One region of the Streptomyces sp. NPDC001204 genome, then DNA from elsewhere that is predicted to be linked to it. Evidence: predicted binding sites of a transcription regulator. Region 1 holds the regulator's gene; the other holds the start of a gene.
The links. The regulator HrcA, encoded in region 1, represses chaperone genes, less so after heat shock. The targets are predictions, from matches to a motif close to TTNGCACTCNGNNNNNCNGAGTGCNAA.
Positions count from the first base shown of each region.

Region 1 (5,907 bases):
GGCGCGCGTTGTCCGACGGGCTGCTCCAGGAAGGGCCGTACGAGGCGGGGCGTGCCGTGCTCACCCTGCGGGGCCGGCTGCTGGCGGACGCGGTGGTGCGGGATCTGGTGGATTGATCACTCGGCGGAGTGAACCACCGCAGAGCCTCGGTTCGACCCCCCAACCTGCTACAAGGGAGAGCAGAAGACGAAGTTCGGCGATCCGCTGACACTCGACGCCCTCGGTGCCGAACTCGACAGGAGCGGATTCGGCACGTCGCCCGACGTCATGCCCCACCGCCGGCCGTTGCCGTGACGAAATCGATCAGCTCCTCCACCCGCCCGAGCAACTCCGGCTCCAGGTCCTTGTAGGACCGCACGCGGGACAGGATCCCCTGCCAGGCCGCGCCCGTGTTCTCCGGCCAGCCCAGGGCGCGGCACACGCCGGTCTTCCAGTCCTGGCCGCGCGGGACGCGGGGCCAGGACTCGATCCCGAGCGAGGAGGGCTTCACGGCCTCCCAGACGTCGATGTACGGGTGGCCGACCACCAGCGCGTGCTCGCTGGTCACCGACTCGGCGATGCGCCACTCCTTGCTGCCGGGCACCAGGTGGTCCACGAGGACGCCGAGGCGGGCGTCCGGACCGGGCGCGAACGCCTCGACGATCGCCGGCAGGTCGTCCACGCCCTCCAGGTACTCCACGACCACGCCCTCGACGCGCAGGTCGTCGCCCCACACCTTCTCGACCAGTTCGGCGTCGTGCCGGCCCTCGACGTAGATGCGCCCGGCGCGGGCCACACGCGCGCGTGCCCCGGGCACGGCGACCGAACCGGATGCGGTACGGGTGGGCCGTACCGGGCCTGACGACGGCTTCACCAGGGTGACCACCCGGCCCTCCAGCAGGAAGCCGCCGGACGCGAGCGGGAACACCCGGTGCTTGCCGAAACGGTCCTCCAGTGTCACCGTGCCCGCCTCGCAGCGGATCACCGCCCCGCAGAAGCCGGTCCCGGGCTCCTCCACGACCAGACCCGGCTCGGCGGGAACCTCCGGCACGGGCCGGGGCTTCTTCCAGGGCGGAGTGAGGTCGGGCGAATACTGGCGCATTCGAGTGACGATATGGACAGGCCCGTGTCCGATCAGAGCGACACGCCGAAGCGCGCGGCCAGGGCGTCCCGCTGGGCGCGGACGAAGGCGGCGTCCACCACCGCTCCGTGACCGGGGACGTACAGCGCGTCCTCGCCGCCGAGCGCCAGCAGCCGGTCGAGGGCGGCGGGCCACCGGGACGGCACGGCGTCCGGGCCCGCCTGGGGCTCGCCGGACTCCTCGACCAGGTCCCCGCAGAACACCACGGTCTGGTCGCCCGGCACCACCACCGCGAGGTCGTGCGTGGAGTGCGCCGGGCCCATGTTCGCCAGCAGCACCTCCCGCCCGCCACCGAGCCGGAGGGTGAGCCGGTCCCGGACCTCGTGGCCGGGCCTTACCAGGGCGTCCGCCGCCTCCTCGGCCGCCTTGGCGTCCAGGCCTTGGCGCACCGCGTCCCCGCGCAGCTCGGCGCGCTCACCGCTGTCACCGAACACGGCGTCCGCGCCCTCGGCGGCGAAGATCTCCGCGCCGTCGAACTGCGCGGCCCCGAAGATGTGGTCGAAGTGGGGGTGGGTGAGCGCGAGATGTGTCACATCACCACCGGCGAGCGCCCGCGCCCACGCACGCAACCGTGCGCCCTCCGCGTGGCTCGAACCCGCGTCGACCATCAGCGCGGCGCCCTCCCCGACGACCAGCCCGACCGTGCAGTCCCATCCGGGCAGGCGGCACCGCCCCACCCCGTCCGCCAGCCGTTCCCATTCCAGTTCTTCCCGAGGGGCTTCCCGCGCATCCGTCATAGGGCGACGCTAGCGGTGATGCCCGCCGGGTACGACATCCCGGCCGATCCCGGGTGATCCCGGTCCCGACCTCGTAGTCCGTCGCGGCCCGGCCTTGCCGGGGGCGTACCCGGCAGCCGTACACTGGGCCGGGTAGAGCTGGCACTCGTATGCGCAGAGTGCCAGGCGGGTGGCCGAGGAACGACCCTGGAGGTGCGCGCGATGCTCAGCGAGCGGCGGCTTCAGGTGCTGCGCGCCATCGTCCAGGACTACGTCGGCACCGAGGAGCCGGTGGGCTCCAAGGCCCTCACCGAGCGGCACAGCCTGGGCGTCTCACCGGCCACGGTCCGCAACGACATGGCGGCCCTGGAGGACGAGGGCTACATCGCCCAGCCGCACACCAGTGCCGGCCGTATCCCCACCGACAAGGGGTACCGCCTGTTCGTCGACAAGCTGGCCGAGGTCAAGCCGATGACCGCGCCCGAGCGGCGTGCCATCCAGAACTTCCTCGACGGCGCCGTCGACCTCGACGACGTGGTGGCCCGCACGGTACGGCTGCTCGCCCAGCTGACCCGGCAGGTCGCCGTCGTGCAGTATCCGTCGCTGACCCGTTCGACCGTGCGGCACGTGGAACTGCTTGCTCTCGCGCCCGCGCGTGTGATGCTCGTGCTGATCACGGACACCGGCCGGGTCGAGCAGCGGATGGTCGACTGCCCGGCGCCCTTCGGGGAGACCTCCCTGGCCGATCTGCGGGCACGGCTGAACAGCCGGGTCGCGGGCCGCCGTTTCACGGACGTCCCGCACCTCGTGGAGGACCTGCCCGACGGCTTCGACCTCGAGGACCGGGGTACCGTCTCGACCGTGCTGTCCACCCTCCTGGAGACGCTCGTCGAGGAGAACGAGGAGCGGCTGGTCATCGGCGGCACCGCCAACCTCACCCGCTTCGCGCACGACTTCCCGCTCACGATCCGGCCCGTTCTGGAGGCGCTGGAGGAGCAGGTCGTGATGCTGAGGCTGCTCGGTGAGACGCAGAATCCGGGCATGACCGTGCGCATCGGTCACGAGAACGCCCACGAAGGACTCAACTCCACGTCCATCGTGTCGGTCGGCTACGGTTCGGGCGGCGAGGCAGTGGCCAAGCTCGGCGTGGTCGGACCGACCCGCATGGATTACCCGGGAACGATGGGAGCGGTACGCGCAGTGGCACGGTACGTCGGACAGATCCTGGCGGAGTCGTAGGTGGCCACGGACTACTACGCCGTTCTCGGCGTGCGCCGTGACGCGTCGCAGGAAGAGATCAAGAAGGCCTTCCGGCGGCTCGCGCGCGAGCTGCACCCGGATGTCAACCCGGATCCGAAGACCCAGGAGCGGTTCAAGGAGATCAACGCCGCCTACGAGGTGCTCTCCGACCCGCAGAAGAAGCAGGTCTACGATCTCGGCGGCGACCCCCTCTCGCAGGCCGGCGCGGCCGGCGCGAGCGGCTTCGGGGCCGGTTCCTTCGGGAACTTCTCCGACATCATGGACGCCTTCTTCGGCACGGCGTCGCAGCGCGGACCGCGTTCGCGCACGCGCCGCGGCCAGGACGCGATGATCCGGCTCGAGGTCGAGCTGGACGAGGCGGCCTTCGGCACCACGAAGGACATCCAGGTCGACACGGCCGTCGTCTGCAACACGTGCAGCGGCGAGGGAGCGGCCCCGGGCACCACCGCGCAGACCTGCGACATGTGCCGCGGCCGGGGTGAGGTCTCGCAGGTCACCCGGTCCTTCCTGGGCCAGGTCATGACGTCGCGCCCGTGCCCCCAGTGCCAGGGCTTCGGCACGGTGGTGCCCACCCCGTGCCCGGAGTGCGCCGGCGACGGCCGCATCCGCGCCCGCCGCACCCTGACCGTGAAGATCCCGGCCGGGGTCGACAACGGCACGCGCATCCAGCTCGCGGGCGAGGGCGAGGTCGGCCCCGGCGGCGGTCCGGCCGGCGACCTGTACGTCGAGATCCACGAGCTGCCGCACCAGACCTTCCAGCGGCGCGGTGACGACCTGCACTGCACGGTCACCATCCCGATGACCGCGGCGGCCCTCGGCACCAAGGTGCCGCTGGAGACCCTGGACGGCCTGGAGGAGGTCGACATCCGCCCGGGCACCCAGTCCGGCCAGTCGATCCCACTGCACGGCCGGGGCGTCACGCACCTGCGCGGCGGCGGCCGGGGCGACCTCATCGTCCACGTCGAGGTCCAGACCCCGACCAAGCTCGACCCCGAGCAGGAACGCCTGCTGCGCGAGCTCTCCAAGCTGCGCGGCGAGGAACGCCCACAGGGGCAGTTCCAGCCGGGGCAGCAGGGGCTGTTCTCGCGGTTGAAGGACGCGTTCAACGGTCGCTGAGGCGGGCTGGGGTCGGCCGGGGGTCCCGTGCCGAGGCGGGGCCCGGGTCGGCCGGGTTCAGTGGTTGGGCCGGAAGGGATTCCTCCGGCATATGCCGGAGGTCGCCCGGATTCGGACTCGTCAAGCGGACGTGACAACATGCCGTCATGTCCTCCGCACTGACCGATCTCTTCCCGCACCCGATCGTGCAGGCGCCGATGGCGGGCGGTCCGGCGGTGCCGCCGCTCGCCGCGGCGGTGTCCGATGCGGGTGGGCTGGGATTCCTCGCCGCCGGTTACAAGACCGCCGACGGCATGTACCAGGAGATCAAGCAGCTGCGCGGACTGACCGGCCGCCCCTTCGGCATCAACGTGTTCATGCCGCAGCCGGAGAGCGCCGAGACCGGCGCCGTCGACCTCTACGCCCACCAGCTCGCCGGCGAGCCCGGCTGGTACGAGACCGAACTCGGCGACCCGGATTCCGGACGCGACGACGGCTACGACGCCAAGCTCGCCGTGCTCCTGGAGGATCCGGTGCCGGTCGTCTCCTTCCACTTCGGCGTGCCCGCCCGCGAGGTCGTGGACTCCCTGCACCGGGTCGGCACCTTCGTCCTCGCCACCGCCACCACCACCGAGGAGGCGCTCGCCGTGGACCGCTCGGGCGCGGACGCGGTGATCGCCCAGGGCGTGGAGGCCGGCGGTCACCAGGGCACCCATCGCGACCTGCCGGAACAGAGCGGCGCCGGGATCGGCGTGCTCTCGCTCGTCGCGCAGCTCCGGGAGGCGGTCGCCCTGCCGATCATCGCCACGGGCGGCATCATGCGCGGCAGCCAGATCGCCGCCGTGCTCGCGGCGGGCGCCAGTGCCGCCCAGCTCGGCACGGCCTTCCTCGCCACCCCCGAGTCCGGCGCGCACGAGCTGCACAAGCAGGCCCTCACCGACCCGGTGTTCCCGCGTACGGAGCTGACCCGGGCGTTCTCCGGACGGCCGGCCCGCGGACTGGTCAACCGCTTCATGCGGGAGCACGGCCCGTACGCGCCCGCCGCCTACCCGGAGGTCCACCACCTCACCGCGCCGCTGCGCAAGGCGGCCGCCAAGGCGAAGGACGCGCAGGGCATGGCACTGTGGGCGGGCCAGGGCCACCGGATGGCCCGCGAGCTGCCCGCCGGGCAGCTGGTGGAGGTGCTGCTCGCCGAACTCGACGCCGCACGGGCGGCGCTGGAGGCCGGTTTCGCGGCAGGAGGTGACGCGCGATGACCGCGCCGGTGTTTGTCGTGGACGAACTGAGGTCAATCGGAACGGAGTTCGTGCTGGAGGGCCCCGAGGGGCGGCACGCGGTCTCGGTCAAGCGGCTGCGGCCGGGCGAGGACGTGGTGCTCACCGACGGCCGCGGGCTCTGGATCGAGGGCGTGGTCAAGGCCGCCGAGGGCAAGGACCGGCTGGTGGTCTCGGACTTGGCGTCCCTCGTCGAGGAACCGCCGGAGTCCCCCCGCATCACCGTCGTCCAGGCCCTGCCCAAGGGCGACCGCGGCGAACTCGCCGTGGAGACCATGACCGAGGTCGGCGTGGACGCGATCGTGCCCTGGTCCGCCTCCCGCTGTATCACGCAGTGGAAGGGCGACCGGGGTCTGAAGGCGCTCGGCAAGTGGCGCGCGACCGCCCGCGAGGCCGGCAAGCAGTCCCGCCGGGTGCGCTTCCCCGAGGTCGCGGACGCGGC
Region 1 is NZ_JBSFJL010000002.1:461,365-467,271, forward strand. It holds gene hemW (radical SAM family heme chaperone HemW) at 1-116, shown strand, start outside; gene ACWC91_RS04905 (DUF3097 domain-containing protein) at 266-1,081, opposite strand; gene ACWC91_RS04910 (MBL fold metallo-hydrolase) at 1,114-1,857, opposite strand; gene hrcA (heat-inducible transcriptional repressor HrcA) at 2,059-3,075, shown strand; gene dnaJ (molecular chaperone DnaJ) at 3,076-4,212, shown strand; gene ACWC91_RS04925 (nitronate monooxygenase) at 4,359-5,447, shown strand; gene ACWC91_RS04930 (16S rRNA (uracil(1498)-N(3))-methyltransferase) at 5,444-5,907, shown strand, end outside.

Region 2 (5,907 bases), on a different contig from region 1:
CACGCAGCCTGCGCGCGATCGCGACCGCGTCTGCCGTGTCGCCGTGCACGCACAACGACCGTACGGACAGCGGAACGTCGCTGCCGTCCACGGCCTCCACCACGCCCTCGGTCACCATGCGCAGGCAGCGCCGCACGATCATCTCCGGGTCGTGCAGCACCGCGCCGGGTTCGCGGCGCGGGACCAGGGTGCCCGCGGGGGTGTACGCCCGGTCCGCGAACGCCTCGTGGACCGGGGTGAGCCCGGCCGCGGCGGCGGTGCGCAGCCACACGCTGCCGGGCAGGCCCAGCACCGGAAGCTCCGGGTCGTAGCGGCGCACCGCCTCCGCGACGGCGGCGGCCTGCGCCTCGTGGTGGACGATCGCGTTGTAGAGGGCGCCGTGCGGCTTGACGTAGGCGACACGGGTGCCGGCGAGGCGGGCGAAGCCGTCGAGCGCGGCGATCTGGTAGACGACGTCGTTGACCAGCTCGGCGGGGTCGACGTCGATGAAGCGGCGCCCGAAGCCCGCCAGGTCCCGGTAGCCCACCTGGGCGCCGATGGCGACGCCGCGCTCGGCGGCCCGCTCGCACGTCCGGCGCATCACGGTCGGATCGCCGGCGTGGAAGCCGCAGGCCACGTTCGCGCTGGTGACGAGGGACAGCAGCGCGTCGTCGTCACCGAGCCGCCACTGCCCGAAGCCCTCGCCGAGGTCACTGTTGAGATCGATCATGAACGCTCCGCAGCTCGGTTCTGCCACTCGGGACGGGTCATGCCGTGCGGGTCGCGGTGCCCGGCGTCACCGCCCCTGCCCCACCGGGCCCTCGCTCGTCCCGCATCATGCCGCAGGCCACCGGCAGCGGGGCCGACGACGACGGTGCCCGGCGCCCCCGTAGGGGTGCCGGGCACCGGTGGTTCGGTTCAGCTCAGCGGAGTGCTCAGTGGGCGTGGCCGTGGCCGTGGCCCGCGGCGGCCGGCTCTTCCTCTTCCTTCTTCTCGACGACCAGGGTCTCGGTCGTGAGCAGGAGGGAGGCGATGGAGGCGGCGTTCTCCAGGGCGGAGCGGGTGACCTTGACCGGGTCGATGACGCCGGCCTTGATCAGGTCGCCGTACTCGCCGGTGGCGGCGTTGTAGCCGCTGCCCTTCTCCAGCTCCGCCACCTTGGAGACGATGACGTAGCCCTCGAGGCCGGCGTTCTCGGCGATCCAGCGCAGCGGCTCGACGGCGGCGCGGCGGACGACCGCGACACCCGTGGCCTCGTCGCCGGTCTTGTCGAGGTTGCCCTCCAGGACCTTCACGGCGTGGACGAGCGCGGAGCCACCACCGGAGACGATGCCCTCCTCGACCGCGGCGCGGGTCGCGGAGATGGCGTCCTCCAGACGGTGCTTCTTCTCCTTCAGCTCCACCTCGGTGGCGGCGCCGACCTTGATCACGCACACGCCGCCGGCCAGCTTCGCGAGGCGCTCCTGGAGCTTCTCGCGGTCCCAGTCGGAGTCGGTGTTCTCGATCTCGGCCTTGATCTGGGAGACGCGGCCCTCCACGTCCTCCTTCTTGCCGGCGCCGTCGACGATCGTGGTGTCGTCCTTGGTGACGGTGACGCGGCGGGCGGAGCCGAGGACGTCCAGACCGGCCTGGTCGAGCTTGAGGCCGACCTCCTCGGAGATGACGGTGGCGCCGGTGAGGACCGCCATGTCCTGGAGCATCGCCTTGCGGCGGTCGCCGAAGCCGGGGGCCTTGACGGCCACGGCGTTGAACGTGCCGCGGATCTTGTTGACGACCAGGGTCGACAGGGCCTCGCCGTCGACGTCCTCGGCGATGATCAGCAGCGGCTTCGAGGCGTTGCCCTGGATGATCTTCTCGAGGAGCGGGAGCATGTCCGCGATGGCGGAGATCTTGCCCTGGTGGATCAGGATGTACGGGTCGTCGAGGACGGCCTCCATACGCTCCTGGTCCGTGACGAAGTACGGGGACAGGTAGCCCTTGTCGAAGGCCATGCCCTCGGTGAAGTCCAGCTCCAGACCGAAGGTGTTGGACTCCTCGACGGTGATGACGCCGTCCTTGCCGACCTTGTCCATCGCCTCGGCGATGAGCTCGCCGACCTGCTGGTCCTGGGCGGACAGCGCGGCCACGGCGGCGATGTCGGACTTCTCGTCGATCGGGCGGGCCGAGGCGTGCAGGTCGTCGGAGACGGCCTTGACCGCGGCGTCGATGCCCTTCTTCAGCGCGGCCGGGGAGGCGCCCGCGGCAACGTTCTTCAGGCCCTCGCGCACGAGCGCCTGGGCGAGCACGGTGGCGGTGGTGGTGCCGTCACCCGCGATGTCGTTGGTCTTGGTCGCCACCTCCTTCACCAGCTGGGCGCCGAGGTTCTCGTACGGGTCCTCGATCTCGACCTCACGGGCGATGGTGACGCCGTCGTTGGTGATGGTGGGCGCGCCGAACTTCTTGTCGATGACGACGTTGCGGCCCTTGGGGCCGATCGTCACCTTGACCGTGTCGGCGAGCTTGTTGACGCCGCGCTCGAGGGCGCGACGGGCGTCCTCGTCGAACTTCAGGATCTTCGCCATGGCAGCGGGAGCCCTCTCGAAATCTGGTGGTAAGACACTGCGCCCCGGGCGCCCGGCTTCTTATCGGTCGCGGGGGGCCAGGGGCGCAGCTCAAGCAGAATTGCTTCGGCTTCGTGAAGAAGCGGGTGAACTACTTCTCGATGATCGCGAGGACGTCGCGAGCCGAGAGGACGAGGTACTCCTCGTTGTTGTACTTCACCTCGGTGCCGCCGTACTTGCTGTAGAGCACGACGTCGCCGACCTTCACATCGAGCGGAAGACGGTTGCCGTCCTCGAAGCGGCCCGGGCCCACGGCCAGGACGACGCCCTCCTGGGGCTTCTCCTTCGCGGTGTCCGGGATGACCAGGCCAGAGGCCGTGGTCTGCTCGGCGTCCAGCGGCTGGACCACGATGCGGTCCTCGAGCGGCTTGATGGCAACCTTGGTGCTGGCGGTCGTCACGATCCGACCTCCCCCTTCGGAGATCTCACGGGGTTAACTGTCTGAGGTGGCGACCAGGTCGATCCGTCGTCGCGGGTGCCGGACCTGCCCGTCGCTTTGTTGGCACTCTCCAGGGGGGAGTGCCAGACCTGAGACTATGACCGTCGTTAGCACTCGGTCAAGCGGAGTGCCAATTGCCTCGTGGCGCGTCGGGGGCGGGGGGCGTCTTGGGGAACGTCTGTTCAAGGTGCGGTGGGTCTGTGTGGGCGCCTGGGGGCTGCCGCCCCCAGACCCCCGATTCGGCCCGGACGGCCTCGGCCGAGAACCTCGGCCCCGGGACAGTCCCGCCCCAGCCCGGAGACAACCTGGCTCAGAGATAGTCCTGCAGCCGGCCCACCGTCAGGCCCTTCCTCTGGATTCCGCGGAGCAGGCGGGTCGTGCGCTCGCGCAGGGGCGGGCCGTCGAGGTCGTCGTCGTCCGAGGCGACGAGGAGGATGTCGCCGGGGCGCAGTTCGTGGGGGCCGTGCCTGAAGCGCAGGCCGGTGTCGGTCGTGACGCCGCGCCACAGGGCGACCGCCGAGACCCCGCAGTCGGCGGCGGCGCGCAGGGTCGTCGTGTCGTACCTGCCGTAGGGCGGGCGGAAGAGGCGGGGGGTGACGCCGAAGCGGGAGCGGATCCTGTCCCGCTGGCCGCAGATCTCGGCGCGCTGGCCCGCGTAGGGCAGGCCGCGCAGCGAGGGGTGGTCCAGGGTGTGGTTCTGGAGGTCCGCGCCGACCGACATCAGGTGCGCGAAGTGCCCGTACCCCGGTCCGACGACACTGTCCGTGAGGAACATGCTGACCGGCAGCCGCAGTTCACGGACCATGTCGACGAACCGCGGATCCTTCTCCGCGCCGTCGTCGTAGGTGAGGAAGACGACCGGGTCGGAGGTCGCGACGCGGTCCACGACCTCGGGCAGGCCTGCGGACGGGGTGGCGCCGGCGAGCCGGGGCGGACGGGCCGGCGGCTTCGGCGGCGCGGCGAGCGGCGCCCTGAGCCCCCAGCGCCGGTAGGCCTGGTCGGCCGTCGGGCTCTGCGACCGCACGCCCTGCGCCGCCTTGCGGCCGAGCCGCTCGATGGGGTCGACGGACGTGGCACAGCCGGTCAGCAGCGAGGCGGCGAGCAGGGCCACGGCCAAGTGCCGCGGCCGGACGGGCCGCGGTCTCACAGGTAGTCCTCCAGCCGGGCCACCGCGTACCCGTCGGCCGTGACCTTGTTCAGGAACCGGCGCATGTCGTCGGCCATCGTGCCGTTCCACTCGTTGCGGCCCCGGAAGTGGGTGAGCACGATGTCGCCGGGCCGCAGCCGCTGGTCGTCCTCGCGGAACTCCCAGTGGTCGACGAAGACCTCCTCGTTCCAGATGGGCGCGTACTCGATGCCGCAGGACTTGGCGGCGCGCAGGGTGTCCTGGTTGTAGTTTCCGTAGGGCGGGCGGAACATCTTCGGGCGCTTGCCGAACTGCTCCTCCATGATGTCCTGCATGCCGCAGATCTCGCGCTTCTGCTCTTCGTAGGACAGGGCAGGCAGGTAACGGTGGTGCAGGGTGTGGTTGTTGAGGGTGACCCCGGAGCCCTGCATCTTCCAGAAGTAGCCGTAGTCGCCCTTGACGAGGTCGTCGGTGAGGAACGCGGTGTACGGGATCTTCAGGTCCCGCATCATCCGCAGGAACTGCGGATCCTTCTCCGCTCCGTCGTCGATGGTGAGGAAGACGACCTTGTCCTTGGTGGGGACCGTGGTGAAGACCGGGGGCAGGTTCCAGTCCTTCTGGTGCTTCACCTCGAAACCGGCGCGGGCGGTGGCCTTCGGCTTCGTCGTGGGCGGCTGCGGGGGGACCAGCGGGACGCGCTCCAGACTCCAGCGCTTGGCGGTGGCCACCCGCTGCGCGTAGGAGGTGTGCAGGCGGTCGGCGAAGGAGCCGGGGGCGGCAGCGGGGGCGTGCGCCTGAGGGTGCTGCTGGCCGGGGGCCGGGCGCACCTGCACGTCCGGCTGCGCGCAGCCGGAGGCGAGGGCGACGACGGCGAGCACCGCCAGCCCGCCGCGGATCCGGGTCCCGCGAATCGGGACCCTTTTCAGACCCTTTTTGTCATTTTGTACGACTAGCCTCATGGTGCCGGATCCTCGCAGGCCACCGCCCGGAAGCCGGGGCGACACCGCGGCCGGAGGCACACCGTCCACCGACTGGCCCACAATGAGCCGGTGAACGACCACCTCCACGCCTTCGCCTCGCTGCTCACCCCCGAGGGCCGCGCCCTCCTCGACGAAGTGCGCGGCACCGAACCCGCCGACGAACTCGCGGTCGCCACCCGGCTGCGCCGTGAGCACCCCGCCGAACTGGTGTCGGCGGCGCTCGGCCAGGCCCGGCTGCGGCAGCGGGCGGCCGTGAAGTTCGGGGCCGAGGACGCGGGGCGGATGTTCTTCACGCCGAACGGGGTGGAGCAGTCGACGCGGGCGAGTGTGGCGGCGTACCGGGCGGGCCGGCTGCGGGAGTCGGGGGTGGCCTCGGTCGCGGACCTGTGCTGCGGGATCGGCGGCGACGCGATCGCCCTCGCCCGCGCCGGGATCCGGGTCCTGGCCGTCGACCGGGACCCGCTGACCGCCGCCGCGGCCCGCGCGAACGCCGAGGCGCTCGGGGTGGCGGACCTGATCGAGGTGCGGGAGGCGGACGTCACGGAGGTCGACACGGCCTCGTACGACGCGGTGTTCGTGGATCCGGCCCGCAGAACAGGCGGAGGGAGGGGTGGCGGACGGGCCGCGGGCGGGCGCGTCTTCGACCCCGAGGCGTACTCGCCGCCGCTGTCCTGGGCGGTCGGCGCCGCGCTCCGGGCGCCCCGCGCGGCCCTGAAGATCGCCCCCGGCATCCCGCACGAGCTGATCCCGCCGCAGGCCGAGGCCGAGTGGATCTCCGACGGC
Region 2 is NZ_JBSFJL010000036.1:61,835-67,741, forward strand. It holds gene ACWC91_RS34725 (LamB/YcsF family protein) at 1-709, opposite strand, end outside; gene groL (chaperonin GroEL) at 915-2,540, opposite strand; gene groES (co-chaperone GroES) at 2,671-2,979, opposite strand; gene ACWC91_RS34740 (polysaccharide deacetylase family protein) at 3,329-4,165, opposite strand; gene ACWC91_RS34745 (polysaccharide deacetylase family protein) at 4,162-5,103, opposite strand; gene ACWC91_RS34750 (class I SAM-dependent methyltransferase) at 5,194-5,907, shown strand, end outside.
Region 2: groES (co-chaperone GroES) is a predicted target of HrcA. The motif match lies at 3,126-3,152, and genes of this name have one in related genera.